One region of the Micromonospora sp. NPDC049139 genome, then DNA from elsewhere that is predicted to be linked to it. Evidence: predicted binding sites of a transcription regulator. Region 1 holds the regulator's gene; the other holds the start of a gene.

Evidence for each region. Region 1 encodes HspR, which represses chaperone genes until heat shock. Its sites were predicted from a motif close to TTGAGTNNNNNNNACTCAA; they were not measured.
Region 2: lon (endopeptidase La) is a predicted target of HspR. The motif match lies at 5,114-5,132, and genes of this name have one in related genera.

What each region holds. Positions count from the first base shown of each region.
Region 1 covers NZ_JBVJHK010000005.1:38,459-54,241, reverse strand. The annotation lists gene ACZ6Q9_RS11385 (polyamine aminopropyltransferase) at 1-1,122, opposite strand, end outside; gene ACZ6Q9_RS11380 (hypothetical protein) at 1,119-1,946, opposite strand; gene ACZ6Q9_RS11375 (DUF350 domain-containing protein) at 1,946-2,368, opposite strand; gene ACZ6Q9_RS11370 (DUF4247 domain-containing protein) at 2,406-2,831, opposite strand; gene ACZ6Q9_RS11365 (DUF2617 family protein) at 2,828-3,334, opposite strand; gene ACZ6Q9_RS11360 (DUF4178 domain-containing protein) at 3,334-3,957, opposite strand; gene ACZ6Q9_RS11355 (hypothetical protein) at 4,063-5,031, opposite strand; gene ACZ6Q9_RS11350 (hypothetical protein) at 5,101-5,481, opposite strand; gene clpB (ATP-dependent chaperone ClpB) at 5,596-8,187, opposite strand; gene ACZ6Q9_RS11340 (cation:proton antiporter regulatory subunit) at 8,421-8,921, shown strand; gene ACZ6Q9_RS11335 (cation:proton antiporter) at 8,929-10,134, shown strand; gene ACZ6Q9_RS11330 (hypothetical protein) at 10,313-10,744, shown strand; gene ACZ6Q9_RS11325 (hypothetical protein) at 10,902-11,111, opposite strand; gene ACZ6Q9_RS11320 (heat shock protein transcriptional repressor HspR) at 11,306-11,746, opposite strand; gene dnaJ (molecular chaperone DnaJ) at 11,793-12,989, opposite strand; gene grpE (nucleotide exchange factor GrpE) at 13,073-13,801, opposite strand; gene dnaK (molecular chaperone DnaK) at 13,850-15,712, opposite strand.
Region 2 covers NZ_JBVJHK010000024.1:46,387-62,169, forward strand. The annotation lists gene ACZ6Q9_RS29650 (TerC family protein) at 1-376, shown strand, start outside; gene ACZ6Q9_RS29655 (helical backbone metal receptor) at 418-1,146, opposite strand; gene ACZ6Q9_RS29660 (GNAT family N-acetyltransferase) at 1,181-1,750, opposite strand; gene ACZ6Q9_RS29665 (PDDEXK family nuclease) at 1,908-2,792, shown strand; gene ACZ6Q9_RS29670 (MDR family MFS transporter) at 2,829-4,085, opposite strand; gene ACZ6Q9_RS29675 (histone-like nucleoid-structuring protein Lsr2) at 4,484-4,831, opposite strand; gene lon (endopeptidase La) at 5,156-7,492, shown strand; gene ACZ6Q9_RS29685 (SgcJ/EcaC family oxidoreductase) at 7,581-8,063, opposite strand; gene ACZ6Q9_RS29690 (MarR family winged helix-turn-helix transcriptional regulator) at 8,119-8,583, shown strand; gene ACZ6Q9_RS29695 (DEAD/DEAH box helicase) at 8,678-10,474, opposite strand; gene ACZ6Q9_RS29700 (hypothetical protein) at 10,578-11,444, opposite strand; gene ACZ6Q9_RS29705 (sensor histidine kinase) at 11,578-12,735, shown strand; gene ACZ6Q9_RS29710 (response regulator transcription factor) at 12,732-13,337, shown strand; gene ACZ6Q9_RS29715 (glycoside hydrolase family 43 protein) at 13,413-15,632, opposite strand; gene ACZ6Q9_RS29720 (ArsR/SmtB family transcription factor) at 15,766-15,783, shown strand, end outside.

The sequences.
Region 1 (15,783 bases):
CGTGGCGGTACGCAGCCACGAGAACGCGTCGGCGTGCACCACCCGGACCCGGGGGTCGTCGAACGCCCCGCCGTTGAGCCGGCGCAGCTGCGGCTCGCTGCGGGCCAACGCCACCACCGCCGGGTCCAGGTCCACCACGGTGATCCGCCGGACGTCCGGATAGCGCAGCAGCTCGCGTACGGCGAGGCCGTCGCCGGCGCCGAGCACCAGCACCTCGCCGCGCGGGCCGTTCAGCACCGGGTGCACCAGCGCCTCGTGGTAGCGGTACTCGTCGACGGAGCTGAACTGGAGGTCTCCGTTGAGGAAGAGCCGCAGGTCGGTGCCGGCCCGCCCGGTCTCGGCGACCGAGCGGGTGAGCACGATCTCCTGGTAGCGGCTGCGCTCGGCGTGCACCACCGGGTCCCGGTAGAGCTGCTGGCGGGCGGTCAGCTCGAAGTCGTGCGCGGTCACCCACGCGTACCCGAGGCTGAGGAAGACCACGGCGGCGCCGGCGCCGAGCGCGACGCGGGCCCGGCGGCTCAGCTCGCGCCGGAAGACCGTGCAGACCAGCGCGAGCCCGGCCACGGCGTTCACCGCGCCGACCACCAGCGCGCCCTTGAGCTGCCCGAAGACCGGCAGCAGCAGGAACGGGAAGGCCAGCCCGCCGAGCAGCGCACCGACGTAGTCGGCGGCGAACAGGTCCGCCACCGCGCTGCCGGCGGACTGCTCCCGGATGCGTTGCAGCAGCACCATCAGCAGCGGGATCTCCGCGCCGATCAGCAGGCCCAGCACGAACGCGGTGCCGACCAGCGCCGGGCCGTAGAGGTCCAGCCACGCGAAGGCCGCGTAGAGGCCGAGGACGGAGAGACCGCCGAGCAGGGCCAGGGCCAGCTCGATCGCGGCGAACGCGGCGGCGGCGCGCGGCTGCAACGGCTTGGCGGCGAGCGCGCCGACGCCCATCGCGAACACCATCACGCCCAGCACGATCGACGCCTGCCCGACCGTGTCCCCGATCAGGTAGCTGCCCAGGGCGACCAGGGCCAGCTCGTAGACCAGGCCGCAGGCGGCGCAGACGAAGACCGCGACGAGCACCGCCGCGCGGGACAGCCGCCACCGCGCGGGCGCCGGCGCGTCGACGGTCACCGACCCTCCGGCGTACGCCGTGCGTCCCGCTTGGCGGACTGCCGGGGAGCCGTGGGCGTGCGCCCGTCGGCCGTGCCCTTCTCGGCCTCCTCGCGGAGCTGGCGGCGGCGCTGCCACAGGCCGATGGCGACCAGCAGCCCGGTGAGCAGCAGCAGGCCGAGCGCGGCCAGCAGGTAGCCCCAGCGGTCCCGCCACAGGTCGTTGCCGGCGTCCGACAGCGGCGCGGGGGTGGCCGCGTCGGCAGCCGGGGTGGCGGCCGGCTCCACCAGTCCCGCCTCGACGGCGAGCAGGGGCAGCGTCACGGCGGCCCGGGTGATCGCCCAACCCGGATCGTCGACGAAGACGTCCTCGGTCAGGCCGAACCGGGTCAGCCCGTCCTCGATGCGGAACAGCTGGCTGGTGGAGATGTCGGCGGAGCCCGTCACGTCGATCCGCGCGGAATCGTTGCTCTCGCTGCTCTCCGAGGTGTAGGCGACCCGGGCGTCCACCTGCACCCATCGGGGGCAGGCCGGATTCTCCTCGACCGCGACCCCGTCGCCGAGGTTGGACCCGACGCTCAGCGGGTCGCCGTAGCTGAAGTAGTCCTGGAGCACCCAGCCGTAGCAGATGCCCTGGCTGTCGGCGGAGCGTTGGAGGATCGGCACGGTGTCACCGCGTTCCTGCGCGGTCGGCGACGGCACGTCGTCGTCTCCCGAACCGCTGTTGACCATCCCGGCCACCACGCAACCGAGGACGATCATGCCGCTGACCAGCCAGACGACCGCCGCCGCTTTCGGCGACGACTTCTTCGCGGCCGGCGCGGCGGGTGTCTTCGCGCCGGCCATCAGCTGATGGCGGCGGCGATGATCGCGCCGGTGGCCAGGTGGACGACGGCGGAGACCCAGACCGCCGGGTGCGGCTGCGGGTCGACCAGGATCTCCCCGAGCCTGCCCGGCGTGGCCACGTCGAGCAGCAGGAACGCCGCCGCCATGATGACCAGGCCGAGGATGCCGTACGCCGCCGCGCCGACGATGCCGAGCACGAAGTCGTCGGCGCTGGCGGCGATGGCCGCCACCACGATGATGCCGACGCCCGCCAGGTTGGAGGCGAGCAGCAGCGCGGCGTTGCGGTTGCGCTCGACCCAGATCAGCTCGTGGAGCTTTCCGGGGGTGGCCACGTCGACCAGGGCGTAGCCGACGGCCATCAGGACGACACCGACCACGCCGTAGGCGAGCGTGACCAGCAGATCGGTGACCAGCGTCTGCAAGGGGACTCCAGGGGTTTCGTCGGGGTGAGGGGATGAGCTACTTGCCGGAGCCCGGGCCGCCGCCGCGCACGGTGCTGCCCCGGCCCCAGCCCCAGTGGTTGCCCACGGTGGAGTGGTAGCGCGGGTACGCCGTGCCCATGCGCTCCAACAGGATCACCGAGCCGGCGGCGATCGGCAGGATCACCACCGAGTCGTCGTCGTAGCGCAGGTAGACACCGCTGCCGTCGACGTACTGGTCGGCCGGCCGCCACGCGTCGGTGACCTCCTTCGCCACCTGGCTGGGCGACCGGTTCGAGGTGTAGGCGACCGCGTCCCGGCCGATGTCCCGGCTCACCGCCCGGGTGTACCTGTCCTCGACGAAGCCGCGGGGCGAGAAGTTGCCGTAGAAGATGGCGAAGGCGGCGACCAGCGCGCCGATGACGGCGAACGCCACCCCCACCACGAACCAGCGTCGGTACGTCATCGCAGTGCCACCACCGTCTCGGTCAGGACCAGCTCGTTGGTCTGGGGATACGCGTGCCAGGTGCGCCAGCCGAGTGCGCCGTCCGGCGGGTCGGGGCGCACCGACAGCGCGGTCACCGCGTCGACGTCGCCGGGGAAGACCCCCACCAGCGCGTACGGGTCGTCGGCCAGGTCGGCGCGCAGGGCGGCCACCCGGTCGCTCAGCCCGGTGCCGGCGGGCCGCAGCACGGTCGCGGTGAAGCGGTAGCCGTTCGCCTCGTCCTGCACCGCTTGCGGCAGCTCGGGCGGGCGGCCGGGCAGGCAGGCGACCGTCTCGGTCAGCGTGGTGCCTCCAGCGCGCAGGACGACCTGGTGCGAGGCGCCGAGCAGGCGCAGCCGCAGCCGGACGCCGCCGGGCAGGTCGAGGTCGAGCACGTGCAGCGCCGGCAACTCGTCGTCGCCGAGGGCCAGGCTGAGGTCGGCGGCGCTGGTGTCGACGTACGGGGCGTCGAGGGTGACGAGCATCAGTCCACCTCGGCCTGCGGGTAGATCATCACGTCGGCGCGGTGCAGCACCTCGCCCAGCGCCACCTCCCAGCCCGCCTCGCCGTACGCCTCGAAGGAGAGCCGGGCCCCGCCGGGCGCCTGGTAGTCGTGGTACCGCATGGTGCCGGTCGGGTCGAGGCCGGTGGTGCCCGTAGCGGTGTAGCGGGCCTGGCCGGACTCGTCCCAGTTGTAGCGACGGCCGGCGAAGTCGATCGTCGGGGCGCCCGGGGTGACGGTGGCGCCCGGCTCGGCGGCCCAGAGCACCAGTTCCAGCTCCGGGTCCTCCTCCACGGAGAGCCAACGGCGCACGCCCGCGGCGTCGTCGAGCAGGTGCTCGGCCCAGCTCCAGCCGCCCTCGACCAGGCGGATCGAGCCGCGGACGGCGTACGACGTCCCCCGGATCTCGACGATGTCGCCGGGCTTCAGGCGGCGGGGGTCGCCGCGCAGTGCGTCGGCGTCCCGGTCCCGCAGCGGATCGCCCGGGTCCTTGGGGCGCTGGGGCCGGGACCGACCCCGGCGCAGGGCCACCACGGCGACCACCACTCCGGCCACCCCCACCAGACAGCCCGCCGCCGTCAGCAGGTACGCCACCGACCCGTCCACCGACCACCTCCCCAGGTACGTCGGCGGAGACGGTAACAACCCCGCGCACCTGGGGAAACCTGCCGTCGTTCGGGTGAGGGGCCGATTACGCGACGTGCTGGCGGCTCAGTCGTCCGCCGTCCCCGATCCGGCGTCGCCCGGCCGGGGCGGGGCCTCGTGTGCCGCCGGATCGGGACAGATCAGGTGACCGGGCGGGGCGGCCTGGTGACCGCCGGAGCCGGCCGGCGGGACGTGGGCGCCGGGCCCGGCCGGCGGGGCGTAGCCACCGGGACCCGCCAGTGGGGCGTAGGCACCGGGCCAGGCCGGCGGAACGTGTCCGCCGGCCCAGGCCGCCGGGGCATGGGCGCCGGGCCCGGCCGGCGGGACGTAGGCGACGGGAATCACGGCGTACCCGGCCGGCGGTAGTGGCGCGGCGGGGGACGCGGCCCGGGGCACGAACCACCGGTGGGCGGGCGGCAGCGCCAGCAACAGCACCACCGCGAGGGTGAGCAGCAGCACGGTCAGCACCCCGAGGCCGGCCAGCGGGAACAGCACCGCATCGAAGGGGTCGGACTGCGAGTAGAGGGTCTCGACGAACTTCGACTCCGCCCAGAAGTCGGCCTCCGGGTCGACCGGCCCCTCGACGGGATACTCCTCCTCCGCGTACGGCTCGTCGATGCCGAGGCCGAGGCCGAAGAGCAGGGGGAACACGAGCACGCCGGCGAAGCTCTGGCCGCAGCAGACGACCAGTTGGACGCCGCCGGCCACGAAGACCAGGATCCGGGCGACGTTGCCGCCGCGCCGCACCGGCAGCGCCGTGGCAGCCAGCCAGAGCGCGAGCAGCAGGGCGGGCAGGCCGAGCACCACCGCCCCGACGACGTTGCTCCAGCGCTCGCCGCTCACCTCGTCGGGATCGGCGTCCGGGACCGCCCGCACCGCGCGGTCGATCTGGCCGTCCCACTGGACGGCCTGGGTGACCACCAGGGCCACCAGCCCGAGGAGGACGAGCACGGTCACGAGCTGCAACCAGAAGGCGATGGTGACGGTGGCGGGACGGGGCGGGCGTACCGGCGCGTCGGCGGCGGGCGGCGTCATGGGACGGAAGCTACGGACCGCCGGCGCCGGCCGGCAGACCCGATCGGGCGGGGCCGGCCGGCGAACGGGTCATGCTCCGGCGAGCTGCTCCGACGCGTAGCCGCCCAGGGTGGCGCGGCCCATGACACAGCCGGTGAACGTGCCGAACTCTGCCGGGTCGTCCCGCAGCGCCGTCCAGGCCGCCCGGCCGGCCGCCGGGTCGATCCCCTCCAGCAGCGTGGCGGCGTAGACGCGGCCCGCCGGGGTGCCCTCGGCGAGCAGCCGGTCGAGTTGCCCGCGTACGTCCTCGGGGTCGTCGGCGATCGCCGCCTCGACCCGCCGGTACGCCTCGGTCACCGGCAGCAGCGTGCCGGCGATCCCGACGCCGCCGAACGCCACCGTGTCGGCCTGCCGCAGCTCGTCGAGGGCCGCCTCGACCTCCCGGTCCCGCTTCTTCCCGATCCCGAACATGCCCATACTCCTTCCCCGCCGCGCCCCGCCCGACTCTTTGAATCATGAGGTTGGCGGCAGTTGCCGAGATCCAACTCGCCGCCAACCTCATGCTCGATGCGGGTCGGGCCGGGGTCAGGCCGTCGAGACCGAGAGAGCGTCCTTCGTGTCCGCCAGATCGACGCGAACCGTGTCGCCGTCGCGGATCCGGCCGGCCAGGAGGGCCTTGGCGAGCTGGTCGCCGATCGCCGTCTGAACCAGGCGGCGCAGCGGCCGGGCCCCGTAGATCGGGTCATAGCCGTGCTCGGCCAGCCACCCCCGGGCGGCGTCGGTGATGTCCAGGCCGAGGCGGCGGTCCGCCAGCCGCTTGCGCATCCGGTCGAGCTGGATGTCCACGATGGCTCGCAGGTCGTCACCGTGCAGCGCGGCGAAGACCACGATGTCGTCCAGCCGGTTGAGGAACTCCGGCTTGAAGTGCGACCGGACCACCGCGAGGACACCCTCCCGGCGCTGCTCCTCGGCCAGCGTCAGGTCGCCGATCACCGACGACCCGAGGTTGGAGGTGAGGATCAGGATGGCGTTGCGGAAGTCCACCGTGCGGCCCTGCCCGTCGGTGAGCCGGCCGTCGTCCAGCACCTGGAGCAGGACGTCGAAGACGTCCGGGTGGGCCTTCTCGACCTCGTCCAGCAGGATCACCGAGTACGGCCGGCGGCGCACCGCCTCGGTGAGCTGGCCGCCCTCCTCGTAGCCGACGTAGCCGGGCGGGGCGCCGACCAGGCGGGCGACGGAGTGCTTCTCGCCGTACTCGCTCATGTCGATGCGGACCATGGCCCGCTCGTCGTCGAAGAGGAACTCGGCGAGCGCCTTGGCCAGCTCGGTCTTGCCGACGCCGGTCGGCCCCAGGAAGAGGAAGCTGCCGGTCGGGCGGTCCGGGTCGGCGACCCCGGCCCGGGCGCGGCGGACGGCGTCGGAGACCGAGCCCACGGCCTCGGCCTGGCCGACCACGCGGGCGCCCAGCGACTCCTCCATCCGCAGCAGCTTGGCGGTCTCGCCCTCCAGCAGCCGGCCGGCGGGGATGCCGGTCCAGGAGGCGACCACGGCGGCGATGTCGTCGGCGCCGACCTCCTCCTTGAGCATCGCGCCGTCGGCCTGGAGCCGGGCCAGCTCCTCCTCGGCCTGCTTCAGCTCGGTCTTGAGGGCGGGGATCCGGCCGTAGCGCAGCTCGGCGGCGCGCTCCAGCTCGCCGTCGCGCTCGGCCCGCTCGGCCTCGCCGCCGAGCCGCTCCAGCTCCTCCTTGGCGGTGGAGAGCTTGGTGATGTGGTCCTTCTCCAGCTTCCAGCGGTCGGCGAGGGCGGTGAGCTGCTCGCGCTTGTCGGCCAGCTCCTTGCGCAGCCGCTCCAGCCGCTCGGCGGAGGCGGCGTCGGGCTCCTTGGCCAGCGCCATCTCCTCGATCTCCAGCCGGCGCACCGCCCGCTCGATCTCGTCCACCTCGACGGGCCGGGAGTCGATCTCCATCCGGAGCCGGGAGGCGGACTCGTCGACCAGGTCGATCGCCTTGTCCGGCAGGAACCGGTCGGTGATGTAGCGGTCCGACAGTGCCGCGGCGGCGACCAGGGCGGCATCGGTGATGCGTACACCGTGGTGCACCTCGTAGCGCTCCTTGAGGCCGCGCAGGATGCCGATGGTGTCCTCGATCGTCGGCTCGCCGACCAGCACCGGCTGGAAGCGGCGCTCCAGGGCCGGGTCCTTCTCGATGTGCTCGCGGTACTCGTCGAGGGTGGTCGCGCCGACCATCCGCAGCTCGCCGCGGGCCAGCATCGGCTTGAGCATGTTGCCGGCGTCCATCGAGCCCTCGCCCTTGCCGGCGCCGACGACGGTGTGCAGCTCGTCGAGGAAGGTGATGACCTGCCCGTTGGAGTTCTTGATCTCCTCCAGGACGGACTTCAGCCGCTCCTCGAACTGGCCCCGGTACTGCGCGCCGGCGACCATCGCGCCGAGGTCGAGCGAGACCAGCTTCTTGTCGCGCAGAGACTCCGGCACGTCGCCGGCGACGATCCGCTGGGCCAGGCCCTCGACGATCGCGGTCTTGCCGACGCCCGGCTCGCCGATCAGCACCGGGTTGTTCTTGGTACGCCGGGACAGCACCTGGATCACCCGGCGGATCTCCGAGTCCCGGCCGATGACCGGGTCGATCTTGCCGTCGCGGGCGCTGGCGGTCAGGTCCACGCCGTACTTGGCCAGGGCCTGGTAGGTCTGCTCGGGGTCGGCGGTGGTGACCCGCCGGTCCCCGCCGCGGACGGTCGGGAAGGCGGCGACGAGGTTCTCCTCGGTGGCGCCGGCCGACTTCAGCGCGCCAGACACCGCGCCACCCACCCGGGCCAGGCCGGCGAGCAGGTGCTCGGTGGAGGTGTACTCGTCGCCGAGCGGCCGGGCGATCTGCTCGGCGGCCCCGATGGCGTTGACGAACTCGCGGGCCAGGGTCGGCTCGGCGATGCTGGAGCCGCGCGCGGCGGGCAGGGCGTCGACCGAGCGCTGGGCGACCCGGCGCAGCTCGGCGGGGTCGGCCCCGACGGCGCGCAGCAGGCCGGCGGCGGTCGAGCCCTCGGTGTCCAGCAGCGCCAGCAGCAGGTGCCAGGGCTCCACGGTGGCGTGACCGCGCTGGTTCGCCATCGCGACGGCACCGGTGATGGTCTCGCGGCTCTTGGTGGTGAGTCGTTCCGTGTTCATGGGCTCCCCCGGATCGGCGTGTCCACTGGGAAGGACACAACCAGAGTTGAGCCTATTCCGCTCAACCCTGATGGTGTGATCTGGATCACTCTCGCCGTCCGGACATGCCCAGGGGTGTCTGCGTGATCGATTGGACGGGCCGTTCTCGTGGCGGAGAAGCGCTGAGCGACCACGCAGCGGAACGACGCTCGTTGCCAAGATCTGCGCGGGCCGACCAGGGGTAGCCTGGCCGGGTGCGCGTACGTGTTGAACAGACCGCCCTGCCGGGAATCGGGGTCCGTCACGATCTGTTGACGGAGTCCGGTCGCCGCCTCGGTGTGGTCTCCCACCGCAATGGCCGCCGTGACCTCGTCCTGTACGACCCGGACGATCCCGACTCATGTCAGCACGACATACCGCTGACGGACGACGAGGCGGAGGCGCTCGCCGACATCCTCGGCGCGTCGCTGATGCTCGGTCAGCTGTCCGGGCTGCGTGAGCAGGCCGCCGGCCTGCTCACCGAGCAGATCGCCATTCCGGCCGGCTCGAAGTACGTCAACCGGAAGCTCGGGGACACGCAGGCACGTTCCCGCACGGGCGCCTCGATCGTGGCCGTGCTGCGCCACGGCGAGGTGATCGTCTCGCCGGAGCCCTCCTTCCGCTTCGCCGCCGGTGACGTGGTGGTCGTGGTCGGGACCCGCCAGGGCCTCGACGGGGTGACAGCCATCCTTGCCGACAGCGACCCGGACGGCTGAGGCGCGGATGCACGAAACGACAACACTGCTCATCGAAGTCGGCGCACTGCTCTTCCTGCTCGGCCTCCTCGGCCGGCTGAGCCGCCGGATCGGCCTCTCGCCCATCCCCCTCTACCTGCTCGCCGGGCTCGCGTTCGGGCACGGCGGCCTGCTGCCCCTGGCCGCCAGCGAGGAGTTCTTCGCGGTCGGCGCCGAGATCGGCGTGATCCTGCTGCTGGTCATGCTGGGCCTGGAATACTCGGCCAACGAGTTGGTCGGCAACCTGCGCGCCGCGGCCCCGGCCGGCCTGATCGACGGGCTGCTGAACGCGCTGCCCGGGGCGGCGTTCGCGCTGCTGCTCGGCTGGGACTGGGTCGCCGCCCTGGTGCTCGCCGGCATCACCTGGGTCTCCTCCTCGGGGGTCATCGCCAAGGTCCTCGCCGACCTGGGCCGCCTCGGTAACCGGGAGACCCCGGTGATCCTCTCGATCCTGGTGATCGAGGACCTCGCGATGGCGTTCTACCTGCCCCTGGCGACCGCGGTGCTCGCCGGCAGCGGCCTGCTGGGCGGCGGCATCGCGCTCGGTGTCGCGGTCGGCACCGTGCTGCTGGTGCTGGTGGTCGCGATCAAGTACGGCAACCTGATCTCCACCGCCATGTCGGCGAAGGACCCGGAGGCGCTGCTGCTCGGCGTACTCGGGATGACCCTGCTGGTGGCGGGCATCGCGGCGAAGCTCCAGGTGTCGGCGGCGGTCGGCGCGTTCCTGGTCGGCATCGCGCTCTCCGGGCCGGTGGCGCACCACGCGACCGAGCTGCTCACCCCGCTGCGGGACCTCTTCGCGGCGGTCTTCTTCGTCTTCTTCGGTCTGGTCACGGACCCGCGGGACATCCCGCCGGTGCTGCTGCCCGCGCTCGCGCTGGCCGTGATCACCATGGCGACGAAGACGCTCACCGGTTACCTGGCGGCCCGCCGGGTCGGCATCGCCGAACCCGGTCGCTGGCGGGCCGGCCTGACCCTGGTGCCCCGGGGAGAGTTCTCCATCGTCATCGCGGGGCTCGCGGTGGCCGCCGGCAGCGTCGACCCGAAGCTGGCGGCGCTCGCCACGGCGTACGTGCTGATCACGGTCGTGACCGGGCCGATGCTGGCGCGGCTGCCCGACTTCGCGTGGTTCAAGCGGTGGCTGCGGAGACGCGGCGCGGCCCAGCGGGCCCAACCGGTGCCGGCGCACGACTGACCGACGGCACCGTCCGGGCCGGGTCGACCGTACGGTCGGCCCGGCCCTCGCCCAACGGTTGTCGAATTGCCTCCGGCGGGGCCTACCGCCGGTGAACGCGCCGGGCTACCGTTTCGCCCCAGCAGCCAGAGGTCGCGGACGGCCTGAGCCCCCGCGGACGAGAGCGGAAGGTTGGCCGGTGAGCGTGCAGGAGTCGACGTTCCACGGCTTTGCCAACCCCGTCGATCCGACCCCCGCCGAGCTGCGCGCGTGGGCCTTCCAGCCCGACTCCGTGCCGCTGACCTCCATGCCGCCGGACTGGGACCTGCTGGTCTCCGGTGACCGGCTGGTGGCGGTGCTCTTCGACCTGGCGATGGACGCGACCTGCCCGGCCCGCCGGTTCGCCCTGCACTGCCTCTACATCTACGCCGCCGACGGCATCCGGACGAACTTCCGCGCCCACCCGAAGCGGCGCTTCCGGAAGCTGGTCGAGCAGGCCGAACGGAACGGCGACGACCTGATGCGCACCTGGGCGTACAACAGCCGGGCGCTGCTGGCCCGGCCGGAGCTCTTCGTCTACCGGGACTGGTGCGAGGGCGGCCTGGTCCGGGAGAACCGCCGCATCGCCTGAGCGCCCCACGCACCCGCACGGCGCACCCCCGGGCTCGCACTTCACAACGGCGAACGGGCCGGGACCCCCGCCCGGGACCTCTGGCGTCCCGGCCCGCCTCCGGACGGCGAACGGGCCGGGACCCCCCGTGGGTCCCGGCCCGCACGTCGGCGGAACGTCAGTGTTCCGATCCGCCCTGCTCGCGGCGTCTCGCCTCGTCGCGTCCCTGGTCGATGCCGTGGTCGACCTGGTCGGCGAACCTGCCGTTCTTGATCTCGTCGGTGAAGCGGCTCTCGGTGAACCGGTCGAATCTCTCCCGGACGTTCTTCGCCACCTCGTCGAGCCGGTCCTCGGTCTGCTGGGCAACCTTCCTCGCCGCTTCCGTCATGGCTCCCCCTGCCATCGGAGTCCGGATTGAGATGGTTGGACCTGATTTTGAGGCTAGCGGATCCGGCGCCGTCCCCGCCCGGGAACCGGCAACCGCGGGCGCCTGCGGAGACGACGCACGTCCCGGGCGGTGGCGGCGGCGGAAAGACGACCGCGCCCGGCCGCGGGAGGGCGGCCGGGCGCGGTGAGGTGTCGTCAGCGGTCGGGGCCCCGCCGGGGACGCCAGACCACCAGCGCGGTGGAGGTGCGGTTGGTCGGGACGAGGTCGCTGCCCGGGAAGCGGGCCAGGGACTCCAGCTCGGCGATCCGGCGGTACGCGGCGTCCAGCTCCGCCTCCAGCCGGGCCACCCGCTGCTGGGCCTGCTCCAGCAGCCGCTCCAGCCCGATGATGCGCTTGACCCCCGCCAGGTTGATGCCGTCGTCCTGGCTGAGCCGCTGCACCTCGCGCAGCAGCACCACGTCCCGCACGCTGTAGCGGCGGCCACCGCCGGCCGCCCGGCCCGGCTGGACCAGGCCCAGCCGGTCGTACTGGCGCAGGGTCTGCGGGTGCATCCCCGCCATCCGTGCCGCCACCGAGATCATCAGCACCTTGGCCTCGTAGGCAGGGTCACCCGAACCGACGAACTCGTCCGACATCCCGCTCACCTCCGCGTGCACTCCACCGAGCCGACTGAACACCGGGTCAACTGAATCGACGCACCCGCGCGTCGAGATGTTCCCGGGCGGCCGGCGGGGTCTGCGCGGCGAAGCTCTCCAACGCCGTACGCGCCTCGTCGGACACCCGCGCGGGCACCACCACGTCGAGGGTCACCAGCAGGTCACCCGCCCGCCCGTCACGGCGGACCACCCCCTTGCCGCGGGCCCGCAGGATCCGGCCGCTCGGCGTGCCCGGCGGCACCCGCAGGGTCACCGCGCCGTCGAGGGTGGGCACCCGCAGGTCCGTGCCGAGCACGGCCTCCGCGAACGTGATCGGCACGGTCAGCGTGAGGTCGTCGCCCGTACGCCCGAACAGCTCGTCCGGTCGCACCTTGACGTGTACGAAGAGGTCCCCGGCCGGGCCGCCCCGCGCGCCGGGCTCGCCCCGCCCCGCCAGCCGGATCTTCTGGCCGTCGGCCACCCCGGCCGGGAAGCGGACGTTCAGCGTGCGGGTCTTGGTGACCCCGCCGGTGCCCTGACACTCCGGGCACTTCTCCTCCACGATCGTGCCCACGCCCTGGCAGTTGCGGCACGGCTCGGAGAAGCTGAACGACCCCTGGTTGCGGGTGGTCACCCCGGCTCCGTGGCACACCGGGCAGGTGCGCGGCTGGGTGCCGGGCTTGGCCCCGTTGCCGTGGCAGGTGTCGCAGACCCCCGGCGCGCGCAGCGTCAACGGGACGGTCACCCCGCGTACGGCGTCGCCAAAGTCGAGGGCCACCTCGGCCTCGACGTCCCGGCCCCGCGCCGGGCCCCGGGGTGCGGCCGGCCCGCCGCCGGGACCAGCGGCGCCGCCGGTGAAGATCGAACTGAACAGGTCCTGGAAGCCGGCCCCGCCGAAGCGGCGGTCGCCACCCCCACCGGCCGCGCCCCCGAACAGGTCGGAGACGTCGAACGGCATGCCGCCGGGCTGGCCGGCGCCACGGGCGTTGCGCCGGAACGCGCCCGAGCCGAACAGCGAGCGCAGCTCGTCGTACTCGCGGCGCTTGGCGTCGTCGCCGAGCACCGCATACGCCTCGGAGGCGGCCTTGAAACGCTCCTCGGCCTTCGGGTCACCGGGGTTGTGGTCCGGGTGTGAATCCCGCGCCAGCTTCCGGTAGGCCTTCTTGATGTCGTCGCCGGAGGCGGCCTTGTCCACGCCCAGCACGGCGTAGAAGTCCTTCTCGATCCAGTCCTTGGAACTCACCGGTCCACCCCCTCCCTACCTGGGGACCGACCGTCCCGCCCACCCGTTCGGGGTGGGCGGGACGATCCGGTCGTCGTTGCGCACTACTCCGGGTCGGCGACCGCGACCATGGCGGGTCGCAGCAGCCGCTCCCCGACCTGGTAGCCCCGGCGCATCACCTGCACGCAGGTCGGCTCGGTGACGTCGGCCGAGGTCTGGTGGGCCACCGCCTCGTGCCGGGTCGGGTCGAACGGGTCGCCCTGCTCGCCGAACGCCGTCAGCCCGAACTTGCCGAGCGCCGTGGTGAGCTGCTCGGCCACCGTGCCGAACGGCCCGACCAGGTCGCCGTGCTCGCGGGCCCGGTCCAGGTCGTCGAGGATCGGCAGCAGCGCGGCGAGCACCGCGCCGGTCGCCTGCTCGGTGACCAGACCCTTGTCCCGGTCCACCCGCTTGCGGTAGTTGGCGTACTCCGCCGTCACCCGCTGCAGGTCCCGGGTCCGCTCGTCGAGGTCCTTGCGCAGCGCCTCCAGTTCGGCGCCGAGCGCGGTCCCGCCGCCGTCGGCCGGCTGTGCCGGGGCGTCCACCACCGGCGGGCCGGCCACCTCGGCCGCCTCGACCTCGATCTCGTCGACCACGACCTCGGCCTCCTCGACCAGACCCTCGGCCGGGGCGTCCGACCCGGCGTCGGCGGCGGCCGGCTCGTTGGTCTCACTGATCTTGCGGTTGTTGCGGATGACGACCCGCGGCCCGTCGCCGGCCTGCTCGGCGGGCGCGGAGCCACCCGGCGTCGACCCGGTCGCACCCGGGTCGGCGGCTCGTGGCTTCTCCGTCATGGGGTTACCTCATCCCTCTGCCGTGGTGCCGTGTCCGGGGACGGACCGTCACTTCTTGTCCTCGTCCACGATCTCCGCGTCGACCACGTCGTCCGCGCCACCGGCCTGCGCGCCACCGGTCGCCCCGGCGCCCGCCGCACCCGCGGCACCCGGGCCGGCCTCGCCCGGCTGCTCGCCCTGCTGGCTGTAGAGCAGCGAACCGGCCTGCTGGGAGACCTGCGCCAGCCGCTCGTGCGCCGACTTGATCTTCTCGATGTCCTGACCACCGAGGGCGCCGCGCAGCTCGCCGAGCGCCTCGTTGATCTGGTCACGGGACTCCGACGGCAGCTTGTCGCCGCTCTCGGCCAGGAACTTCTCGGTCTGCCACTGGAGCGCCTCGGCCAGGTTGCGGGTCTCGGCCTCGTCGCGGCGGCGCTTGTCGTCCTCGGCGTGCTCCTCGGCGTCGCGGCGCATGCGCTCGATGTCGTCCTTCGGCAGCGAGGAGCCGCCGGTGATCGTCATCTTCTGCTCCTTGCCGGTGCCGAGGTCCTTCGCGTGGACGTTGACGATGCCGTTGGCGTCGATGTCGAAGGTGACCTCGATCTGCGGCACGCCGCGCGGCGCCGGCGGGAGGCCGGTCAGCTCGAAGGTGCCGAGCTTCTTGTTGTAGGCCGCGATCTCCCGCTCGCCCTGGAACACCTGGATCAGCACCGACGGCTGGTTGTCGTCCGCCGTGGTGAAGACCTCGGAGCGCTTGGTCGGGATGGTGGTGTTGCGCTCGATCAGCTTGGTGAAGATGCCGCCCTTGGTCTCGATGCCCAGGCTCAGCGGGGTCACGTCGAGCAGCAGGACGTCCTTGACCTCGCCCTTGAGCACACCGGCCTGCAGGGCGGCGCCGACGGCGACGACCTCGTCCGGGTTGACGCCCTTGTTGGGCTCCTTGCCGGTGAGCTGCTTGACCAGGTCGGTCACGGCCGGCATGCGGGTCGAGCCGCCGACCAGGATGACGTGCTCGACGTCGGAGACCTTGATGCCGGCGTCCTTCACGGCCTGCTCGAACGGGCCCTTGCAGCGGTCCAGCAGGTCCTGCGTCATCCGCTGGAACTCGGCCCGGCTGAGCGTCACGTCCAGGTGCAGCGGCCCCGCCGCGCCGGCCGTGATGTACGGCAGGTTGATGTTGGTGGTGGTGGCGGCGGACAGCTCGATCTTGGCCTTCTCGGCCGCCTCGCGGAGCCGCTGCAGGGCCATCTTGTCCTGGGCCAGGTCGATGCCGTGCTCGCCCCGGAAGGTCTTCACCAGGTGGTCGATGATGCGCTGGTCCCAGTCGTCACCACCGAGGTTGTTGTCACCGCTGGTCGACTTGACCTCGATGACGCCCTCGGCCAGCTCGAGCAGCGACACGTCGAAGGTGCCGCCGCCGAGGTCGAAGACCAGGACGGTCTGCTCCTTGGAGCCCTTGTCCAGCCCGTACGCCAGGGCCGCCGCGGTCGGCTCGTTCACGATCCGCAGCACGTTGAAGCCGGCGATCTCGCCGGCCTCCTTGGTGGCCTGGCGCTGGCTGTCGTTGAAGTAGGCCGGGACGGTGATCACCGCGTCGGTGATCTGCTCGCCCAGGTACGCCTCGGCGTCCCGCTTGAGCTTCATCAGCGTGCGGGCCGAGATCTCCTGCGGGGTGTACTTCTTGCCGTCGATGTCGACGGACCAGTTGGTGCCGACCTCCCGCTTGACCGAGCGGATCGTCCGGTCCGGGTTGGTCACCGCCTGGCGCTTGGCGACCTCACCGACGAGCACCTCGCCGTTGCGGGCGAACGCGACGATCGACGGGGTCGTCCGCGAGCCCTCAGCGTTGGCGATGACGGTGGGCTCACCGCCCTCCAGGACGCTGACGCAGGAGTTCGTCGTGCCGAGGTCGATACCGACCGCACGTGCCATCTTCGCTTCCTCGCTTCGTGACGTTGTGAGCCGCTCGTGGGCACCGCCCTGAGCTGCGTGGCGGCGTCGCC
Region 2 (15,783 bases), on a different contig from region 1:
GCGCAGGGCCACCCTGCTGCTGGTCGCGCTGATCGCGATCGAGGCCACCGACGTGGTCTTCGCGATCGACTCGGTGGCGGCGATCCTGGCCATCACCACCGACACGTTCCTGGTCTGGACGGCGACGGCGTTCGCCGTGCTCGGGCTGCGCAGTCTCTACTTCTGCCTGGCCGGGCTGCTGCGGCACTTCGGCTACCTGCGGTACGGGCTGGCCGTGCTGCTGGCCTTCGCCGGGGCGAAGCTGATCCTGGCCGAGACGCCGGTGGGGAAGCTGCCGGTCTGGCTCACCCTCGCGGTGGTGGTGCTGACCCTGTCGGTCGCGATCGGCTGGAGCGTGCTCGCCGCCCGTCGGGAGCGCCGGCACGCGGGCGCCTGACCCGACGGGCGCGTCGACCGACGGGCGACGTGCCCGGGCGGTCAGCCCGGCCGGACGACCGGGTCGGCGAGCTGGGCGGAGAGCAGGGCGGGCGCCGCGGCCAGGGACGGGCCGTACCAGGTCAGGTGCCGCCCGGAGAGCAGCGCGCACGGGATGCCGGGAAACGCCTCCGGCCCGTCGTCGGCGGTGAACCGGTACGGCTCGTCCGGCAGCACCACCAGCTCCGGCTCCCGGGCGCGCAGCTCGTCGAGGCTCGGACGGGGATAACGTTCGGCGTCGTCGGCGTACAGGTTGGTGACGCCGAGTCGGCGCAGCACGTCCCCGGCGAACGTGTCGGCGCCCAGCACCACCCACGGGCGACGCCAGACCGGCACCACCGCCCGGCGGGGCGGCCCGGCCGCGGGCGGGGCGGCCCACGCCCGGCGGGCCGCCGCCAGCCACTCCGGCTCCGCCGGCGCGCCCAGCTCGCGGAGCAGGTCGCCCAGCTCGGTCAGCGCCTCGTCGACGGTCCGCGGGTAGGTGACCCGCACCGGCACGCCGGCCGCGGCCAGGGCCTCGGCGTCGACGCGGCGGTTCTCCTCGACGTTGAGCAGCACCACGTCCGGTCGTAGCGCGAGCACCCGGTCCAGGTCGGGGTACTTGCTGCCACCGACCCGCGCCACGTCCAGCCCCGCTGGGTGGGTGCACCAGTCGGTGGCCCCGACCAGCAGGTGGGGCAGGGTCAGCGCCACCGCCTCGGTCAGCGACGGCACCAGCGACACGACCCGCACCGCGCACCCCCTGTCGACAACCGGTCCCACTCGATCATGCCCCGGCGGCGGGGGCCAGCCACTCCTGCCGGGTCAACGCGTACTCGACCTCGCCGTGCTCCGCCCCGTCGATCATCTCCGGCCAGTCCCCGACGTACGTGCGCACGAAGCGCAGCCCGGACTTCTCCATCACCCGGCGGGAGGCCGCGTTGACGGCCATCGTGTTCGCGGTGACCCGTTGCACGCCCAGCTCGGTGAAGCCCTTGTCGATCAGCGCCCGGCAGCCCTCGGTGGCGAGGCCGCCGCCCCAGGTCGCCCGGCGCAGGCGGTAGCCCAGCTCCACCTCGCGGGCGTCGCCGTCGCGTGTCGGGCGGAACTCGAACCAGCCCAGGAACTCGCCCGACCCCCGGCCCAGGGCCGCCCACCAGCCCAGCCCCGGCGGCCGCCGGTAGTGGGCGAGGATCCGGGGCAGGGTGCGCTGCCGGACCACCTCCGGCGGGGTGGGACGCCCGCCGGTGAGGTATCGCATCACCTCGGGGTCGCCGTCCAGATCGACGAGGAGTTCCGCGTCGTCGGGGGTGAACTCGCGCAGCACCAGCCGGTCGGTGCTCAGGAAGAGCGTCACCGGCCCATCCCACCGGGCGGCCCCGGGCGGCTCAACCGAATTCCCCGCTCGTGCCGCCCCCGCCGCACCACCCCGGCTCCGGCCATGATCGACGGCCTAGACTCGCTCCGGGCCGACGAGTCGGCCCGGGCGACGGCAGGACGGACGGATCACGCGGATGACGAGCACCGGTGGCGGGGACGGTTCCTGGCTGCGCGCGGTGACCGGGGACGGCGGTCGCGGCCCGCTGCTCACCCGGGCCGGCCAGCTCGTGTACGGCGCCCGCCGCCTCGGCGAACTCGCACACGGGCGTCCGACCGGCATCACCGGCCACCAGTGGAGTACGGCCACCCGGGAGGGCTACGACTTCGTCGTCTGCGCCGCCGACACGGCCCGGCCGGTCTTCGCCGTGGAGGTCGGCCCGGTCGCGCCCGCCGGCTCCGCCGGGCAGCGCGCCGAGCGGATGAAGAACGTGGTCGCCGAGGCGGTCGGCCTGGCGGTGCTGCGGATCGGGTCGCCCACGTTACGCGCCGACGAGCACGGGCGACGGATCGTGGCGTACGTGCTCGACGCCCGCGCCTACGCGGCGCTCGGTGCGGGGGAGCCGGAGGCGGGGGAGGTGCCCCCGATCGGGTTCCGCGACATCTTCGGCCGGCTGCCCGACGGGCGGACGGGCCACGTCAACGACCTCGGCGCGCTGGCCCGGGCCGCGGCGGTCGACGCGTACGTGTCGCGGAGGCTGGTGGACCCGATCGTCCGGGGGCTGCACCTGAGCTGGCGGGGCGGGCCGGCCGAGGGGTGGAGCTGGGTCGAGGTGCGTCCCGGCGCCTGCCTCGTGGAGCGGGTGACGGTGCACGAGCAGCGGGTCTCCGCCGGCGTGGACCCGGCCCGCCTGGCCGAGGACCTGGCGGCGATGGCCGTCGGCCAGCGGCTGCGCGAGCTGGAGACGGCCGAGCCGGTCCTGACGCCCCGCGAGGAGCTGCTCGCCGACATCCGGCTGCTCGAGTCGCGGCGCGACGAGATGGCGCACGGGTTCGCCTTCGCGCACCTCTGCGCGGACTGACCCGCCCCGGCGCACCCCGGCGGTCCCCGCCTGTCGTCAGGCCACGGCTGCCGCCGTCCGGCCGGGGGCGGCGGCCGAGGTGGCACCGGCCCGCAGGGCCTCGATCCGCCTGGCCCGGGGGCGGACCGCGAGGAGGTTGCCGGCGGCGACCAGCAGGGCCAGACCGAACAGGCCCAGCCAGAGGGCGTCGGTGGAGAACCGGGCGGCGACCAGCCCGCCGAGGGTCGGCCCGGCGAAGCTGGCGAAGGCGTAGCCGAGCGAGTAGACCCCCTGGTAGCGGCCGCGCTGCGCCGCCGGCGACAGGTCCGCCGTCAGCGCCGAGTTCGCCGGGGTCATCAGCATCTCGCCGAGCGTCCAGACGGCGACCGTGAACGCGTAGAACCACACCGCGTCGGCCAGCGCGGTCAGCGCGAAGCCGGCGCCGACCACCACGACGGCGGCGGCGATGGTGCGGGACCGGTCGAAGCGGCCGACCAGCCGGGGCACGAAGAGCTGCCCCAGTACGATCATCAGCCCGTTGACCGCGATGACCGGCCCGTACGCCGACGCCGGCAGGCCGTCGGCCTGCAACGCGACGGGGAGCATCACGCTGCCCTGGATGCAGAGCCAGGCCAGCCCGGTGAGGGCGGTGAAGGTCAGGAAGACCCGGTCGCGCAGCACCGTGCCGAGCCCGCCGGAGTCGGCGCGGGTGAACTGCCCGACGGTGACCGGGGCGGGGCGCGACTCGGGCACCTTCAACCCGATCAGCGCGGCGGTGCCGAGCAGCACCGCCGCGTTGACCAGGAACAGCAGCAGCGGATCGGCGCGGACCAGCAGGCCGGCGACGGTCGCGGCGACGGCGAACCCGATGTTGATCGCCCAGTAGTTGAGCGTCAGGGCGCGCAGCCGGTCCCGCTCGCCCACCACGTCGATGATGGTGGCGGTGAAGGCCGGTCGGGCGACGCCGAGGAAGAGCCCGAGCAGGAGGGTGAGCGCCGCGACCGCCGTGGGGTGGTTGCTCAGGCCCAGCGACAGCGCCGCGGCGGCGGCGGCCACGTTGCCGGCCAGCATTGCCGGCCGCCGCCCCCACCGGTCCGCGACGACCCCGCCGAGCACGCTCCCCGCCGCGCTGCCGGCCCCGTGCAACCCGATCACCACTCCGGCGTACGCGGGGCTGAAGCCCCGCACCGAGACCAGGTAGACGCCGAGGTAGATGGCGACGAAGCTACCCAGCCGGTTGATCAGCGTGGCCGTCCAGAGGTACCAGAACGTGCGGGGCAACCCGCCGGCCGTCTGGCTCCACCAGCGCGTCATCCGCCACCCCCGAGATGCGTTTGCGTAATGCCCGACAAAGCTGTCGCTCATTACACTCCGGGGGTGCGACGGTCTCGGGTCGCGCGGGCACGAATCGTGGCGGTGATCACCCGCGCCCGGGGCCGCCCGGGTCGCCACCGGCCGCTTCGCCGCCTTGGGCGGGTCGCCGGTCCTCGGGCCGGATCCCGGTTCCGTCCGGTCGCGGGAATCCGCCCGGCGCGGTCACTCGGGGGTCGCCCGGCGATCCGTGGGGGCCGCTCGGCGAATGCGCCGCCCGCGAATGCGTCCGCCGCCGGATGCGGGCCGTGCGAATGGGCGGCCGTGGGAAAAGACCGGCGGGGCCCCGCTGATTCCGCAGCGTGACCCCGCGTGGACGCGAGCGTGAACCCGGCGCCAGGTCAGCGGTTCTTGTACGCCTCGGCGACCTCGACCGGGATGCGGCCGCGCTCGGAAATCTTGTAGCCGTTCTTGACGGCCCATTCCCGGATGGCCCGGTTCTGCTCCCGGTCCATTCCCGCGCCGCCCGGGGTGCCCGCCCGGCGGGGTGCCCGCCCGACGTCGACGGTGCCGCGCCCGATCCGCCGGCCAGCGCTGATGTACGGGTCGAGGGCCTTGCGCAGCACGCCCGCGTTCTCGTCGGAGACGTCGATGGTGTACGCCACGCCGTCCAGACTGAACTCGACGGTCCGGTCAGCCTTTCCGCCGTCGAGGTCGTCGGTCAGAACAGTGATTACTTTTCTCGCCATCGCCAATTACTCCCTGTGTGGGGCGGGGTGTGGTCAAAGTTTGACCTATCGCACCGCAATTGCGCAACAATACGCGTCGTTTTCATTTCGGCGGGTCGCGTTATCGCGGGAAATCGGCGCGGCCGGCGCAAAGGCGGGGGAGTTCGGGTGGCCAGCACGTCGGCGTGGCCGGCGAGCGCCGCGGCCTCGGCGCCGGTGCGTGAGTTGATGCTCCCGGACGCGCCAGGCGGCGCGGGGAAGTGGTCTGGGTCACAGTGCGGAACAAGGGGAACGCTTTGTTACTTGAGTTGGACACGCTCAACTCAACGCGATAGCAGGTGTTCGATGGCAACTCTTCCGGTACTGCCCCTGACCGACGCCGTGCTGCTGCCCGGCATGGTCATCCCGGTGACCCTCGACCCCACCACCCAGGCCGCTGTCGACGCGGCCCGCGCCACCGGCGAGGGCACCCTCCTCGCCGTGCCCCGCCTCGACGGCGAGTACGGCCCCGTCGGCGCGGTCGCCACCATCGAGAAGGTAGGCCGGCTGCCCAGCGGCGAACCGGCCGCCGTCGTTCGCGGCCTCTCCCGCGCCCGGATCGGCTCCGGCGTTCCCGGACCCGGCGCCGCCCTCTGGGTCGAGGCCACCGAACTCGACGAACCGGCCCCCGCCGGCCGGGCCCGCGAACTCGCCCGCGAGTACCGCGCCCTGATGACGTCCGTGCTCCAGCAGCGCGGCGCCTGGCAGGTCATCGACGCGATCGAGCGGATGACCGACCTCTCCGAGCTGGCCGACTCCGCCGGCTACGTCTCCTGGCTCAGCCTCGCCCAGAAGACCGAGCTGCTCGCCGCGCCGGACGTCACCGCCCGGCTGGAACTGCTCGTCGGCTGGGTGAAGGACCACCTGGCCGAGCAGGAGGTTGCCGAGCAGATCAACACCGACGTCCGCGAGGGGCTGGAGAAGTCCCAGCGGGAGTTCCTGCTACGCCAGCAGCTCGCCGCCATCCGCAAGGAGCTCGGCGAGGACGAGCCGGATGGCTCCGCCGACTACCGGGCCCGCGTCGAGGCCGCCGACCTGCCCGAGAAGGTCCGTGAGGCGGCGCTGCGCGAGGTCGGCAAGCTGGAGCGGGCCAGCGACGCCTCCCCGGAGGCGGGCTGGATCCGCACCTGGCTCGACACGGTGCTGGAGATGCCGTGGAGCACCCGCACCGAGGACAACACCGACCTGGCCGCGGCCCGCGCGGTGCTCGACGCCGACCACGCCGGCCTGGCCGACGTGAAGGACCGCATCCTGGAGTACCTCGCGGTGCGCAACCGGCGCGCCGAGCGGAACCTCGGCGTCGTCGGTGGCCGCGGCTCCGGCGCGGTGCTCGCCCTCGCCGGCCCGCCCGGCGTCGGCAAGACCAGCCTGGGCGAGTCGGTCGCCCGCGCGCTCGGCCGCAGGTTCGTCCGGGTCTCCCTCGGCGGCGTCCGCGACGAGGCCGAGATCCGGGGTCACCGCCGCACGTACGTCGGCGCGCTGCCTGGCCGGATCGTGCGCGCCCTGCGCGAGGCCGGCTCGATGAACCCGGTCGTGCTCCTCGACGAGGTCGACAAGCTGGCCGTCGGCTACTCCGGCGACCCGGCCGCCGCCCTGCTGGAGGTGCTCGACCCGGCGCAGAACCACACCTTCCGCGACCACTACCTGGAGGTCGACCTCGACCTCTCCGACGTGCTCTTCCTGGCCACCGCCAACGTGGTGGAGGCCATCCCCGGCCCGCTGCTGGACCGGATGGAGCTGGTCACCCTGGACGGGTACACCGAGGAGGAGAAGGTCGCCATCGCCCGGGACCACCTGCTGCCCCGGCAGCGGGAACGGGCCGGGTTGACCGTCGAGGAGGTCGGCTTCGGCGACGACGCCCTCGCCCGGATCGCCGGCGAGTACACCCGGGAGGCCGGCGTGCGCCAGCTCGAACGGGCGCTGGCGAAGATCCTCCGCAAGGTCGCGGTGGCCCTGGCCACCGACCCGGCGCCGGTCCGTGTCGACGCCGACAACCTCGCCACCTACCTCGGGCGGCCGAAGTTCACCCCGGAGTCGGCGGAGCGGACGGCGGTGCCCGGCGTGGCGACCGGCCTGGCGGTCACCGGCGCCGGCGGCGACGTGCTCTTCATCGAGGCCACCAGCATGGAGGGCGAGCCGGGGCTGACCCTGACCGGCCAGCTCGGCGACGTGATGAAGGAATCCGCGCACATCGCGCTGTCGTACCTGCGCTCCAACGGGCGCCGGCTCGGGCTGGACCCGAACGCCCTCGCCGGGCGGCGGATCCACCTGCACGTGCCGGCGGGCGCGGTGCCCAAGGACGGCCCCAGCGCCGGCATCACCATGGTCACCGCCCTCGCCTCGCTGGCCGCCGGCCGGCCGGTGCGGCCCGAGTTCGGGATGACCGGTGAGGTGACTCTCTCCGGCCGGGTGCTGCCCATCGGCGGGGTGAAGCAGAAGCTGCTCGCCGCCCACCGGGCCGGCCTGACCGAGGTGATCATCCCGGCCCGCAACGAGCCGGACCTCGACGACCTGCCGGCCGAGGTCCGTGAGGCGTTGACGGTCCACACCCTCGCCGACGTCGCCGACGTGCTCGCCCTGGCGCTGCGCCCCGCCGACGTCGACGCGGACGCCCTGGGCGGCCAGGCATTGACCGCGGCCTGACCGGCCCGTCACCCGGCGGCCCCCGTCACCCGGCGGCCCCCAGCGCCCCGTGGGCGCCGGGGGCCGCCGCGTGTACGGGTCCCGCCGGTCAGGCGCGGCCCAGCCCGAGCCGTCGGGCGTACCGCCCCATCGTGCGGGACAGCCGGGCCGGTGCCGAGTCGGGCGCGGGGATCCCTATCGGGCGGACCCGACCGTTGTGCAGCGCGGTGAACCGCCACCCGGCCGGCGTCCGCACGGCGACCAGGGTCTGGCGGGACAGCCGGCGCCGGGGCAGCCGGGAGCGCCAGGGCATCAGCACCGAGCCGGTGCCGTGCACGACGGCCACGTCGGCGGTCACCGCCCGGATCGACTCCACCTCGCCGACCAGCGCCGATCCGGCGAGTACGCCCCGGAAGAGCCGGTCGTGCGCGTCCTGCATCGGTGCCCGTCCGGCCGCCCGGGTGCCGTCGTACGACACGTAGTCGGAGTCCTCCGTGAAGCAGGCGCCGTACGCGACCGCGTCGTTGTCGGTCCACGCCCGTAGCAGCCGGTCGAACAGCTCGCGGATCTCCCTGCGGTCGTTCTCGGTCATGGTCGCTCCCTGCTAAAGTTCGACTGTCGAAATCTAAGCTAGCAGGAAGATTCGAATGTCGAAAAGTGAGCTGGTGTACCGCGTGGCCCGGGAGATCCGGCTGCTGCAGCAGAGCTTCGACGCCTTCGACGAGGCGGCCGCCGGCCGGCTGGGGATCAACCGGACGGATCTGCGGGCGCTGGACGTCGTCCTCGGCCACGGGCCGGTGACGGCCGGCGAGTTGACGGCGGCGCTGCGGCTCAGCCCGGCGGCCACCACCACCGTCATCGACCGGCTCGAACGGGTCGGCCTGGTGGCGCGTACCCGGGACGCCGCCAACCGGCGTCGGGTGCTGGTCGAGGCGACCGAGGCGGCCCGGGCGGCCGAGCAGAGGATCTACCGGCCGGTCGGCGAAGCCGGCCTGCGGGCGCTGACGCGGTACGACCACGGACAGCTCGAGACGATCGTCGACTTCCTCACCACCGCTCGCGCCGTGCAGCAGGAGCACGCCGAACGGGTGGCCACGGAGCCGGCCGACTGACCGCTGCGCGAACGCGACGAGACCCCCGCCCGGAACGGCGGGGGCCTCGGTGCGCGCGTGCTGCTTGTCGCCGGTGGGGACGGTGGTGTCGTCGTCAGCGCCGGTCGCGCCGGTCGCCGAAGTCGCGGTCGCGGCGCTCGCGCCGGTCGGCCCCGTCGAAGCGGCGCTCGCCGCCGCCGTCACCGTCACGATCCCGGCGTACGGTCGCCTTGCGGCCCTTGATCGTGCTGCCGCGCAGCCCCGCGATCACCTCGTCGGCCACGGCGTAGGGCACCTCCACCAGCGAGAACCGGTCGGCGATCTCGATCGAGCCGATGTCCCGGCCGCTGACCCCCGTCTCGCCGGTGATCGCGCCGACCAGGTCCTGCGGGCGGACCCCGGCACGCCGGCCGAGGCCGATGAAGACCTGCGTGGTGCCGCCGGTGCGGGGCCGGCCACCGCCGCGCCGCTCGCCCCGGCCGCCGCCTTCCGGCCGCCCCTCGCGCGGAGCCCGGACCGGCACCTGCGGGATCTCCTCCTCGTCGTCGGCGCCCGGCGAGGTCGCCTCGTGCGCCAGCTTCACCGCCGCGAGCGCCACCTCCACCAGGTCGAATTCGTCGGTCAACGACTCGACGATCGCCCGGTACGGGTCGAGGTCGTCCTCCAGCAGGCTCTCCCGCAGCGCGCCCTGGGTCAGCTCCAGCCGCCGGGTGCGCATGTCCGCCACCGTCGGGATCTTGTCGATGGTGATCCGCTGGCCGGTGACCCGCTCGATGGTCTTGAGCATCCGGTGCTCGCGCGGCTCGGCGAGGGTGATCGCCACGCCCTCCCGCCCGGCGCGGCCCACCCGGCCGATCCGGTGCACGTACGACTCGGGGGCCGACGGCACGTCGTAGTTGACGACGTGGGTGAGCTGCTCGACGTCGAGGCCGCGGGCGGCCACGTCGGTGGCCACCAGCAGGTCCGCGGTGCCCGTGCGCAGCCGGCCCATCACCCGGTCGCGCTGCTCCTGACTCATCCCGCCGTGCAGCGCCTCGGCCCGGTAGCCCCGGCCGTTCATGGTCTCGGTGAGCCGGTCGACCTCTTCCCGGCTGCGACAGAAGACGATCGCCGCGGTGGGGGACTCGACGTCCAGCACCCGGCCCAGCGCCGCCGGCTTGTGCGCCCGGGCGACGATGTACGCGCTCTGCCGCACCCGGGGCGCCTCCCCGGCCACCGGCTGCTCCCGGGCGATGAGGATGCGCACCGGGTCGGTCAGGTGCTGGCGGGCCAGCCCGTCGATCCGCGCCGGCATCGTCGCCGAGAACAGCACCGTCTGCCGCTGCGCGGGCGTGTGCTCCAGGATCGCCTCGATGTCCTCGGCGAAGCCCATGTCGAGCATCTCGTCGGCCTCGTCGAGCACGACCGTGGCCAGTGAGCCCAGGTTGAGCGTGCCCCGGGCGATGTGGTCCAGCGCCCGGCCCGGGGTCGCCACCACCACGTCCACGCCCATGTCCAGGGCGCGCAGCTGCCGGCCGATCGGCTGGCCGCCGTAGATGGGCAGCACCCGGGTGCCCAGGTCCTTGCCGTAGCGGTGGAACGCCTCCGACACCTGCACCGCCAACTCCCGCGTCGGGACCAGCACCAGCGCCACCGGGTCGCCGGGCCGCTCGTCGGGCATCCGCTGCAGCAGCGGCAGGGCGAACGCGGCGGTCTTGCCCGTACCGGTGGCCGCCTGCCCGAGCAGGTCCCGCCCGGCCAGCAGGGGAGGGATCGCCTCCCGCTGGATCGGCGTGGGCTCCTCGTAGCCGAGGGCGGACAACGCGCCCAGCAGCTCGGCGCGCAGTCCGAGATCCGCGAAGGCGGTCACCTCGTCGGGGGTGTCCGGGGAGGGGTCGGTCGGTGGGTCGTGCCGTACGGGTGCGGAACTCATGCGGCAAGCTTTTCATCATCGCCGGCCGGCGGTTCCGGCGACCGGCACAACAGCCCGCCGGGGTGGGTCGCCGCCCCGTGCCGGCGACCCACCCCGGTCGGGGTCAGCGGGTCAGCAGAGCCAGCACGACGGCGAGCCCGACGACCGTGTCGAAGACCGCGCACCACTCGGCGTAGCCGCGCGGGACGACCCGGTTCGCGCGGTGGTGCACCACGTCCCAGGCCGCGTGTCCGAGCCAGCCGGCGGCCACCAGCCAGCCCGCCAGCCCGTGGTCGACCACGGTGGCGACCAGCGCCAGCGCCGCCCAGCCGGCCAGCCCGGCCACCTGGAGGACGAGCATCCGGCGCTCGCCCAGCTGCCCGCGCGCCGCGCCGATGACCAGGTAGGCCGCCGGCAGCGCCAGCAGGAACAGCGCCGGGGGCACCCACGGGGAGAGGAGCATGTCCAGCGTCACCAGCAGGGCGAGCCCCGTCGGCCAGCGGCGCACCAGCGCCGCCAGCAGCCGGTGACGCGGAACCACGCGGGCGGCGGCCGGGTGCCGGGCGTACTCGGCGCGCCGCCGCAACACCGCGAGCGCCATCGCCGGGAGCATCAGCAGGTGGCTGCCGAGGAGCAGGGCGTCCGCGCCGACCAGCCCGGCCCGGAACGGTACGAACAGCACCAGGACCGGCAGGTACATCGCCGCGATCATCTCCCCGACGGCGGCCCAGGAGTGCCTCCGGTACCGCATCCACACCGCCATGCCGACGCTCATGTCCGTCGCCATCAGCACGGCGCCGACGTCGGCCCGTCCGAGGTCGGGGGAGACGCCGAGCGATGTGCCCACGGCCGCGCGGAGCGGCCCGAGCAGCAGCATGCCGGCGATCATGGCCAGCGCCATCTCCAGCAGGTGCCGCAGGAGCGCGGCGCGCGGTCGCGCGTGACCGACGTGCGGCGTCGTCGGGTTGGCGTTCGTCGTCGTCTCCGTCATGCCACCGAGCCTGCGGCCGGACGGGCGCGCCGGACACCCGCGCCGTGTCACCGGTCGACCGTGCGGAACGCACCGCCGATCCGTGCATCCCGCGTACGGCGGTGGGCCGCCGCCACGCCCTACCATTCGGACCGTGGCGTTCGACCCGACGGTGTCCGGACCGGACCGGCGCCTGCGCCGGGCCCGGACCGGTGCGCTGGTGTCCCTCGCCACCGGGGTGGCCTCCGGCCTGTTCCTGCCCGCGATCGGGCTGGCCCGGGAGCCGTCGGGCCTGCGGGTGGCGCTCGGTGCGGTCGGGCTCGCCGCGGTCGCCGCGGTGCTGGCCGTGGCCCTGTACGCGACCGTGACACCGGACGTGGCGGACCGGGTCCGCCGCCGGTGCCGCGTGGCGTTCGCCGCCGTGGCGGTGCTGAGCGTCCCGCTGGTGGCGCCGGTCGCCGCCGGAGCGTGGCCCACCTGGGCCTGGCTGGGCGCGGCGGTCGTCGGCGCGGTGCCGCTGGTCGCCCGGTTGCGGATGGTGGTTCCCGTGGCGGCCGCCACCCTGCCGGTCGCCGCGGCGGTGGCGACGGCGACCGGGACGCCCGTGGGTCGGTCCCTGGCGATCAGCGGCGGCGTCGGCCTCGGCATCGCCGCGGTGAACGGATTCCAGGTGTGGTTCTGGGAGCTGCTGGTGCAGGCCGACCGAGGGCAGGTCGCCCAGGCGAGCCTCGCGGCGGCGCAGGAGCGGCTGCGCTTCGCCGGCGACGTGCACGACCTGCTCGGGCACCACCTCACCGTCATCGCGCTGAAGGCCGAACTCGCCGCCCGGCTCGCGGCCACCGACGCGGAGCGGGCCGGCCGGGAGGCGGCCGAGGCGCAGCGGCTGGCCGCCACCGCACTGACCGAGCTGCGCCGCACGGTGCACGGCTACCGCCGTGTCGACCTCGCCGAGCAGGTCGCCGCAGTCGGGCAGGTGCTGCGCTCCTCCGGGGTGCGGTGCACCGTGGTGCCGCCCGCCGGCGAGCTGCCGGCGGAGGCGGCCGCCCAGCTCGCGGCGGTGCTGCGAGAGGCCGGCACCAACGTGCTGCGGCACAGCCGGGCCGGCTGGTGCCGGATCGAGATCGACCAGGAGGCGGACGTGGCGCGGATGACGGTGACCAACGACGGCGCGGGCGCGGCCGGCGCGCCCGACCGGCACAGCCACGGCCTGCGCGGGCTGGCCGAGCGGCTGGCCACCGCCGGCGGGGAACTGCGCACGCACCGGGAGGACGGCGTCTTCACCGTCGAGGCGACCGTCCCGACGGCGTCATGATCCGGGTCCTGCTCGCCGACGACGAGGAGCTGATCCGGGCCGCCCTCGCCGCCCTGCTCGACCTGGAGGAGGACCTGACGGTGGTGGCGCAGGCGGCCGACGGCGGGGCCGCCGTGACCGCCGCCCTGGCGCACCGCCCCGACGTGGCCGTCGTCGACCTGGCGATGCCCGGCCCCGACGGCTTCCAGGTCGCCGCCGAGCTGGCCCGGGTGCTGCCGTCCTGCGCGGTGGTGATCCTCACCGGCCAGGGTCGGCCGGCACACCTGGCCCGCGCGCTCACCGCCGGGGCCCGCGGGTTCCTGCCCAAGGGCGCGCCCGGCGGGGCGCTCGCCGACGTGATCCGGCGGGTGCACGCCGGCGGCCGGTACGTCGACCCGGCGCTGGCCGCCGACGCGTTGACCATCCCGCCGTGCCCGCTGACCCCGCGCGAGCTGGACACGCTGCGGCTGGCCGAGGACGGCGCCCCGGTAGCGGTGGTCGCCCGCCGGGCCCACCTGTCCAGCGGCACGGTCCGCAACTACCTCGCCGCGGCGGTGCAGAAGCTCGGTGCGACGAGCCGGGCGGAGGCGGCGCGGACGGCCCGGGACAACGGCTGGCTCTGACCGGCCGCCCGCCAGCCTGGCGGCTCTGACCGGCGGACCCCCTGCCGCCCCTCGACGGCAGGGGGTCCGATCCGCTCAGCGGTGGAAGCGCAGGTAGTCGAACTGCGCGGTGAGCGCCGGATCGGCGCCGCCGTGGGCGACCAGCCCGATCCGCGGGGCGGTGTCGGCCGGGAAGGTCCACACCCCGCCCCACGTCCAGTTCCGCCCGTCCCGGCTGGAGCCGGCCCGGAACTCGTGCTCGCCGGTGGCCGGGTCGACCCGGTGCGCCAGCCGCAGCCAGGTGGTGGTCGCCGGGGTGCCGACGATGTTGCCGCCGTAGACCGGCCGGCCGGCGAAGGGCAGTTCGTAGCCGTACTCGACCTGGCGGGTGTTCCAGATGGCGACCTGCGCCAACCGGGCGAAGCGGTCGTCGTCGACGTAGGCGACCAGGCCGGCCTGCTGGTAGTTGCGCACGGTCTCCTCGCCGAGGTCGAGCGTCACCTTCGTCTCCACCACGTAGTCGCCCGTCGGCGCGTCGCGCAGCAGCACGCCGGCGCTGTTGCCGGTGCCGGTCAGGTCGGCGCCCTGCACGGGCCAGCGCAGCGCACCGCCGGACACGGTGGCCGCCGGGTCCGGCCGGACCCACCGCCACGCCGGGTCGAGCCCGTCGGTGAACTCGTCGGAGAACGCCGGCAGCAGGCCGCCGGCCCGGGGCTCGGGCGCGGCGTGCCGCACCGGCCGGTGCAGCCGGGCGACGCTGACGTTGTCGAACCCGGCGTCCCCGCCGGTGGCGGTCAGCGCGATCCGGCCGACGACCGGCCCGTCCAGCCGCAGCGACAGCGCCGCCACCTGGTCCCCGAGCCGGGCCGGGCTCAGCTCGGCCGTGAGCTGCCGGCCGCGTACCTCGACGGCGAGGTTGTGCCCGGCCGCCGCGTCGAAGCCGGCGGGCAGCGGTGCGCTCGCGGTGCGGGCGCCGTCCCGGGCGACCAGCCTGCCGGCGGCGGTGTCCACCCGCACCGCGACACGGGCGCCGAGGGTCAGCCCGGCCGCCCCGGTGGCGGCGGGCCGCAGGTCGGCCTCCGCGCGCAGGTCCCCGCCGACGGACGTACGGCCGGCCAGCGTGCCGCTGCCGGTGAGCCGGCCGCCGGAGACCCGCCAGTCCCCGGCGGTGCCGCGCCAGCCGGCGAGGCCGGCGTCGAAGCGTTCGTCCACCCGGCCGGTGGTGACCGGCGCGGGCCGGGCGCCCTCCGACGGGCCGGCGCCGGCGTTCACGGTCGGCCAGCCGTCGATCCAGTCGAGGCGGTCCAGCAGCATCGGCCGCTCGTTGATGCCGAACGGCTCGTCCAGGTACGGGTCGGCCCGGTCGATGGCGTGGTAGACGATCCAGTCCTGGCCGGACAGGTCGGTCAGGAATCCGTTGTGACCGGTGCCGATCCAGCGGTTGCCGTTCTGGGCGAGCACGGGGGTGCCGCCGGCCCGGGAGGCGGTCAGCGGGATGCCGTCGCGGTCGACAAACGGGCCGCGCGGGCTGCGCGACCGGCCGACGTGGACGGAGTAGCCGGTGGCCGGGCCGGCACAGCAGTTGGCGGTGGAGGCGAACAGGTAGTACCAGCCGTCGCGGCGCAGCACGTAGCTGCCCTCGAACTTGTTGTCGATGGCGACCGGCGTCGGCGCGCCGACGGCGCGCAGCCCGTCGGGGGAAAGTTCGGTGACCGAGATGCCGCCGTAGTAGCTGCCGTAGTAGAGGTAGTGCCGGCCGTCGACGTCGGTGAACTGGCTCGGGTCGATGGTCCACAGCCAGCCGCCGCCACCGCCGGGGCGGGGCGCGACCACGGGCTCGTCGGCGAAGGTCCACGGGCCGGTCGGGGTGGGCGCGGTGGCCGCGCCGACGGCGAAGTCGCCGCCGTCGGGGGAGACGGTGGTGTCGGTGACGGTCACGTACATGACCCAGCGGTCGTCGACCCGGCGCACGTCGGGGGCCCAGAAGCCGGCGCCGGGCGCCGCGTACACCGGGCGCTGGTCGGCGCCGAAGGCGTCCCCGACGTACGTCCAGTCGACCAGGTCGGCGGAGCGGGCGGTGGGCACCCGGTGGAAGGTCCCCTCGCCCTCGCGCAACGGGTCGGTGGTGCCGTACGCGTACCAGAAACCGTCCTCACCACGGACGACCACCGGGTCGGCGAAGGTGTCGGCGAACCCGGCCGAGACCGGGTTGCGGTAACGGGGGTCGGGCGCGGCGGCGGCCGGCGCGGACGCCGTTCCGGCCAGGGCCAGACCGATGACGGCGACGAGCGCGCCGGCGCGGCGGAGATGTCCCATCAGACCTACCTCGGGTGGGGGAGAAGTCGACCTGGATCACTGGGTCCGTTTCTACAACGTTGGATACAACGTTGTAAAGGCGGAAGGCGACACTTCGGTGGGCACCGGAACGTGCCCGTGCCAGCATGGTTCCGTGACCACCACCGCCACG